Linked DNA regions of Streptomyces venezuelae. The protein of the gene in region 1 binds, or shares a complex with, the protein of each later gene. Links are inferred from orthologs where the notes say so. Each region holds a gene or a part of one and is shown in the gene's direction. Other genes may lie near its edges.

Evidence for each region. The genes of interacting proteins can lie anywhere in the genome.
Region 2: the proteins of rpsG (region 1) and tig are in contact, whole or in part, in a crystal structure (PDB 3GTY), measured with the Thermotoga maritima proteins. The link is inferred for Streptomyces venezuelae from one-to-one orthologs. Residues at the interface, in WP_004081843.1 of Thermotoga maritima: Lys34, Lys52, Lys55, Glu59, Arg62, Gln63, Glu66, Asn67, Lys69, Val71, Arg95, Ala109, Lys110, Lys111, Gly112, Arg113, Pro114, Glu117, Glu121, Ile124, Ala125, Tyr127, Asn128, Asn129, Thr130, Gly131, Lys135, Asp139, Arg142, Met143; in WP_004081061.1 of Thermotoga maritima: Glu122, Val124, Val129, Leu130, Tyr133, Glu188, Gly259, Ile262, Tyr263, Glu266, Ser270, Glu273, Gln274, Glu277, Arg308, Gln311, Ile312, Ser315, Tyr316, Glu325, Arg329, Arg336, Leu363, Phe366, Trp367, Arg373, Leu377, Arg381, Leu384, Glu387.

What each region holds. Positions count from the first base shown.
Region 1 is NZ_CP029189.1:4,444,061-4,447,431, forward strand. The notes cover bases 59-3,030. They hold rpsG (30S ribosomal protein S7), read left to right. Parts: upstream 59-1,295; coding sequence 1,296-1,766; downstream 1,767-3,030. Other genes in these bases: DEJ51_RS19755 (YfhO family protein), read right to left, coding at 59-554; rpsL (30S ribosomal protein S12), read left to right, coding at 922-1,293; fusA (elongation factor G), read left to right, coding at 1,806-3,030. Outside these bases: more of DEJ51_RS19755, read right to left, coding at 1-58; more of fusA, read left to right, coding at 3,031-3,371.
Region 2 is NZ_CP029189.1:2,563,637-2,567,027, reverse strand. Bases 89-3,080 are described here. They hold tig (trigger factor), read left to right. Parts: upstream 89-886; coding sequence 887-2,275; downstream 2,276-3,080. Other genes in these bases: DEJ51_RS10990 (ATP-dependent Clp protease proteolytic subunit), read left to right, coding at 2,586-3,080; DEJ51_RS11010 (membrane protein), read left to right, coding at 89-155. Also shown: more of DEJ51_RS11010, read left to right, coding at 1-88; more of DEJ51_RS10990, read left to right, coding at 3,081-3,203; DEJ51_RS10985 (ATP-dependent Clp protease proteolytic subunit), read left to right, coding at 3,258-3,391. UniProt on the Bacillus subtilis protein: Involved in protein export. Acts as a chaperone by maintaining the newly synthesized protein in an open conformation. Functions as a peptidyl-prolyl cis-trans isomerase.

The sequences.
Region 1 (3,371 bases):
CAGAGCCACATGGGGATGTACGAGGCGTCGCTCAGCGCCCAGCCGCACAGGCCGTACACCGCACCGAGCACACCCCGCTGCCACCACGGGCCGGGGTGCAGCTTGCCGAGGTACACCGTCATCACGGCGGCGGCGGTGCCCATGGTGATCGGGGTGATCGCGAAGACGGCGAGGTCGACGTGGGCGCGGGGGACGAGGACGGCCAGCCAGGAGAAGGGGTTGCCGAGGTAGGTGTGGTAGTCGGCGAGGAACTGCTGTCCGAAGCCGCCGCGCCAGGTGAAGAGGACGTCGCCGGCGGCCTGTCCGTGGGCCAGGTCCCACAGCGCGCGGTGGAAGGGCACGTACTGGTTGGCCTGGTCGTTCAGGGCCCGGCCGGTGTTCCCGAAGGGGTAGGTGCCGCGTGCCACCCAGGCGGCGCAGAAGGCGCCCGAGGTGATCAGGAAGGCCAGCAGGGGACCGCGGAAGCGGGTGATCCGGCGGATGGCGGCTCTGCGCGGGGCGGGTCTGTGCGGGGCGGTGGGACGGGCGTCGACTGTGGTCGGCTCGGGTGCCACGGTCCCCAATGTCCTGCTCCCTGCTGATCGACTGAGGGCGTGCCGCGCCCGGTCAAGCCTTCAGTTTAGGGCGCGGGGCGGGGCAGGGGGCCGATCGGCCCGCTGCCCGCTTGCGCGCGGCGGGTTTTCGTGCTGGGCATTTGTTTTGACCTACCTCTGTGAGGTAGGTACGCTCTGACCTTGTGCCTGGGGTGTGCCCTGGCCTCCGCGTGTGCTCATGACCCCGCGGAGGGCCGAGACGACCACACCGCAATCTGCGCCCGACTCACTTCGGTGAAAGCGTGCAGTGTTCGACACACCCGACCGCGTGGGTCGGGGAAAGTTCCAGGTTAGTTTCACTACACGGCACACAGAAACCGGAGAAGTAGTGCCTACGATCCAGCAGCTGGTCCGTAAGGGCCGGCAGGACAAGGTCGAGAAGACAAAGACCCCCGCGCTTGAGGCTTCGCCCCAGCGTCGCGGCGTCTGCACGCGTGTGTTCACGACCACCCCGAAGAAGCCGAACTCGGCGCTCCGTAAGGTCGCGCGTGTGCGTCTGACCTCCGGCATCGAGGTCACCGCTTACATTCCGGGTGAGGGACACAACCTGCAGGAGCACTCGATCGTGCTCGTGCGTGGTGGCCGTGTGAAGGACCTGCCGGGTGTTCGTTACAAGATCATCCGCGGTGCGCTTGACACCCAGGCTGTCAAGAACCGCAAGCAGGCCCGCAGCCGCTACGGCGCCAAGAAGGAGAAGTAAGAATGCCTCGTAAGGGCCCCGCCCCGAAGCGCCCGGTCATCATCGACCCGGTCTACGCATCTCCTCTGGTGACGTCGCTCATCAACAAGATCCTCCTGAACGGCAAGCGCTCCACCGCCGAGCGCATCGTCTACGGCGCCATGGAAGGCCTCCGCGAGAAGACCGGCAACGACCCGGTCATCACGCTGAAGCGCGCGCTGGAGAACGTCAAGCCGTCCCTCGAGGTCAAGTCCCGCCGTGTCGGTGGCGCGACCTACCAGGTCCCCGTCGAGGTCAAGCCGGGTCGCCAGTCGACCCTGGCCCTCCGCTGGCTCGTGGGTTACTCCCGCGCCCGTCGTGAGAAGACCATGACCGAGCGCCTCATGAACGAGCTGCTCGACGCCTCCAACGGTCTTGGCGCTGCCGTCAAGAAGCGCGAGGACACGCACAAGATGGCCGAGTCCAACAAGGCCTTCGCGCACTACCGCTGGTAGTCCCACCCCACATCGAGACCGAGAGAAGACCGAAGCCTTATGGCTACCACTTCGCTTGACCTGGCCAAGGTCCGCAACATCGGGATCATGGCCCACATCGACGCGGGCAAGACGACCACCACCGAGCGCATCCTGTTCTACACCGGTGTGTCGTACAAGATCGGTGAGGTCCACGACGGCGCTGCCACGATGGACTGGATGGAGCAGGAGCAGGAGCGTGGTATCACCATCACGTCTGCCGCGACGACCTGCCACTGGCCCCTCGAAGACGTTGACCACACGATCAACATCATCGACACCCCGGGTCACGTCGACTTCACCGTCGAGGTGGAGCGTTCGCTCCGCGTCCTCGACGGCGCCGTCACCGTCTTCGACGGTGTGGCCGGCGTCGAGCCGCAGTCCGAGACCGTTTGGCGTCAGGCGGACCGCTACGGCGTCCCGCGCATCTGCTTCGTCAACAAGCTCGACCGCACCGGCGCCGAGTTCCACCGCTGCGTCGAGATGATCAAGGACCGCCTCGGTGCGGTTCCGATCGTCATGCAGCTCCCCATCGGTGCCGAGGCCGACTTCCAGGGTGTCGTCGACCTCGTCACGATGAAGGCGTTCGTCTGGTCCGCCGAGGCGACCAAGGGCGAGATGTACGACATCGTCGACATCCCGGCCACGCACACCGAGGCTGCTGAAGAGTGGCGCGGCAAGCTGGTCGAGACCGTCGCCGAGAACGACGACGAGATCATGGAGCTGTTCCTGGAGGGCAACGAGCCCACCGTCGAGCAGCTGCACGCCGCCGTCCGTCGGATCATCCTGAACTCCGGCAAGGGCAAGGGCGAGCCCACGATCACCGCGGTGTTCTGTGGCACGGCGTTCAAGAACAAGGGTGTTCAGCCCCTGCTCGACGCCGTCGTCCGCTACCTGCCGTCGCCGCTGGACATCGAGGCCATCGAGGGCCACGACGTCCGCGACCCCGAGGTCGTCGTGAAGCGCAAGCCGTCCGACGAGGAGCCCCTCGCCGCGCTCGCGTTCAAGATCATGAGCGACCCGCACCTCGGCAAGCTCACCTTCGTCCGGGTTTACTCGGGCCGCCTGGAGGCCGGCACTGCGGTGCTGAACTCCGTCAAGGGCAAGAAGGAGCGCATCGGCAAGATCTACCGCATGCACGCCAACAAGCGTGAAGAGATCGACGCGGTGGGCGCCGGTGACATCGTCGCCGTCATGGGCCTGAAGCAGACCACCACCGGTGAGACGCTGTGTGACGACAAGAACCAGGTGATCCTGGAGTCCATGGACTTCCCGGCGCCGGTCATCCAGGTCGCCATCGAGCCCAAGTCCAAGGGTGACCAGGAGAAGCTGGGTGTCGCCATCCAGCGTCTCGCGGAGGAGGACCCCTCCTTCCACGTTCACTCGGACGAGGAGACGGGCCAGACCATCCTCGGCGGTATGGGCGAGCTGCACCTCGAGGTGCTGGTCGACCGTATGAAGCGCGAGTTCAAGGTCGAGGCCAACGTCGGCAAGCCGCAGGTCGCGTACCGCGAGACGATCCGCAAGGCCGTCGAGCGTCACGACTACACGCACAAGAAGCAGACCGGTGGTACCGGTCAGTTCGCC
Region 2 (3,391 bases), 1.9 Mb from region 1 along the record:
TCCTGGTGGTGCTGATCCGTGGCAACCACATCAAGACGGGCCCCGCCATCGTCGCGGCGCTCTTCGGCTTCTTCCTCGCGTCCAGCTCGATCGCGGACGACGTGAACCGTTTCCTGAACTCCCTCGCGACGATGATCGCGAACATCAAGCTCTGATCCCGGGCGGTCGGCCCGGGGCGCCGCGGACCGGTGGCACCAGGCAGAACAGGGCGGTCCCACGGCCGCCGCGCCGCCCCGTCTTCGCGCCGCCCATGTTCCCCCCACCGTTCGCTGCCGAACAGGATGGATCGGGAACCGACTTGGCGGCGTGTACCGGCACCGGCACGCCGCGGGGCTGGTCCGGACCTCGGGAACGGCGAAGGGCCAGGTCGAGGAGATGTCCTCTGACCTGGCCCTTTCGTCTTCAGAGCGGGTGACGGGAATCGAACCCGCGTAGCTAGTTTGGAAGACTAGTGCTCTACCATTGAGCTACACCCGCAACGCACGCGCCGCAGGTCCGGGGACCTTGGCACGGACAGCATCCTAGCGGGTCGTTCCCGGTGAGCGCACACCACATTCGGCGTCGTGGCGGAGGCCCGCCCGGAATGCCTCGGGAAACCGCGCGCATCAGAGTGTCTCCAGGCATGTACCCTACGTGTCGCACCGACGGGGTGTGGCGCAGCTTGGTAGCGCGTCCGCTTTGGGAGCGGAAGGTCGTCGGTTCGAATCCGGCCACCCCGACCATCAGCAGTGTCTCCACAAGATCGCGTTGTGGGCTGATTGCCGCTTGCGGTTACTATGCAAGCTGCGTGCCCGTGTGTCTGATGTACCGGGCCGAAGTCCGCCGAACCGCTGAATCACAGCGCGACGGCAGAATCCCCAGCAGTCAGCCACAAGGAGACCGAACCGTGAAGAGCGCCGTGGAGACCCTGAACCCGACTCGGGTTCGGCTCACTGTCGAGGTGCCCTTCGAGGAGCTCAAGGACAGCCTCGACGCGGCGTACAAGAAGATCAACCAGCAGGTCACGGTGAAGGGCTTCCGCAAGGGCAAGATCCCGGCCCGCGTCATCGACCAGCGCTTCGGCCGTGGTGCGGTGCTGGAGGAGGCCGTCAACGACGCGCTCCCGAAGTTCTACACCGAGGCCGTCAACGAGGCCGACCTGAACCCGCTGGGCCAGCCGGACGTGGACATCACCGAGCTGAAGGACGGCGAGGTCCTCGCCTTCACCGCCGAGGTCGACGTCCGTCCCGAGATCGAGATCCCGGACTTCTCCGGCATCGAGGTCGAGGTCGACGCCATCGAGGTCTCCGACGAGGACGTCGAGAAGTCCGTCGAGCAGCTGCGTGGCCGCTTCGCGTCCACCACGGACGTCGAGCGCGCCGCCGCCGAGGGTGACGTCGTCACCATCGACCTGGAGGCCAAGGTCGACGGCGAGGTGCTGCCCGACGGCGTCGCCTCCGACGTCTCCTACACCATCGGCTCGGGCGAGCTCCTCGAGGGCATCGACGAGGCCGTCACCGGCCTGGAGGCCGGTGGCGAGGCCACCTTCACCTCGCAGCTGAAGGGCGGCTCCGCCGAGGGCAAGGACGCCGAGGTCACCGTCAAGGTCACCAAGGTCTCCGCCAAGGAGCTCCCGGCCCTGGACGACGAGTTCGCGCAGCTGGCGAGCGAGTTCGACACCATCGAGGACCTCAAGGCCGACAGCCGCAAGCGCCTCGAGAACATGAAGCAGTACGACCAGGCCACGCAGGCCCAGGAGCGCGTCCTGGAGAAGCTGCTGGAGCTCGTCGAGGTCCCGATCCCCGAGAAGCTCCTCGCGGACGAGGTCCAGACCCGCAAGCACAACCTGGAGCACCACCAGCTCGGCCAGATGGGTCTGACCATCGAGAAGTACCTGGAGTTCCAGGGCAAGACGGTCGAGGAGTTCGACGCCGAGACCTCCGAGCAGGCGATCAAGGGCATCAAGACCCAGTTCGTCCTCGACGCGCTCGTCAACAAGGAGAAGCTGGGCGTCAACCAGGAGGAGCTCACCGAGCACCTCATGCGCCGCGCCGCCTCCTCCGGCATGTCCCCCGACCAGTTCGCCCAGGCCGTCGTCGAGGGTGGCCAGGTTCCGATGCTGGTCGGCGAGGTCGCCCGCGGCAAGGCCCTCGCGGTCGTCGTCGAGGCCGCCAAGGTCGTCGACACCAACGGTGAGGTCGTGGACCTGTCCGACGAGGACGAGGAGCAGGCCGCCGAGACCGTCGAGGCCGCCGTCGACGGTGACGACGAGGTCAAGGCCGACGAGGCCAAGTAACACCCCGGGCGAAGCCCGCTGAGCAGTGCCCCGAAGGGCCCGGACGCAGTCGCGTCCGGGCCCTTCCGGCATGCGCTCGGCCCGGGCCGGACGCGGGCCCCGGACGGGTCCCGCACGGCTCCGGGAGCTTGCGCTCCGAGCGAACAGTTCGGGAAGCGGGATGGCGTTGTCCTACCTGCGCGTTAGGGTCCATGAATACGAGGGCACGTGAGTACCCGGGCGCCGGCGGACCCGTCCGCTCAGGCCGGCACGGACCCCAGAACGAGACGCTGAGACGGCACATGGCCGTCGGAGACGAGCAGGTGGATACGTGACGAATCTGAAGCCTTACGCCGCGGGTGAGCCGTCCATCGGTGGCGGCCTCGGCGACCATGTCTACAACCGGCTGCTCGGCGAGCGCATCATCTTCCTCGGCCAGCAGGTCGACGACGACATCGCGAACAAGATCACCGCGCAGCTCCTGCTCCTGGCCGCCGAGCCGGAGAAGGACATCTTCCTCTACATCAACAGCCCCGGTGGCTCCGTGACGGCCGGCATGGCCGTCTACGACACCATGCAGTTCATCCCGAACGACGTCGTCACCATCGGCATGGGCATGGCCGCCTCGATGGGGCAGTTCCTGCTCACCGGTGGCGCCAAGGGCAAGCGCTTCGCCCTGCCGAACACCGACATCCTGATGCACCAGGGCTCCGCCGGCATCGGCGGCACCGCCTCCGACATCAAGATCCAGGCCCAGTACCTGCTGCGCACCAAGCAGCGGATGGCCGAGATCACCGCGTTCCACTCGGGCCAGTCCGTCGAGGCCATCATCCGCGACGGCGACCGCGACCGCTGGTTCACCGCCGAGGAGGCCAAGGAGTACGGCCTCATCGACGACATCATCTCGGCCGCGTCCAACGCGCCGGGCGGCGGCGGCACCGGGGCCTGATCGAGGCTCCACCGTCAGTACCCGTCAGCCGACAGCCCGCAGAACGCCACCAGGATGGTGAACACCCAGATGCAGAACAACTTCTCCGCGAGCGGCCTCTACACCGGCCCGCAGGTGGACAACCGCTACGTCATCCCGCGCTTCGTCGAGCGCACCTCGCAGGGCGTGCGCGAGTACGACCCGTACGC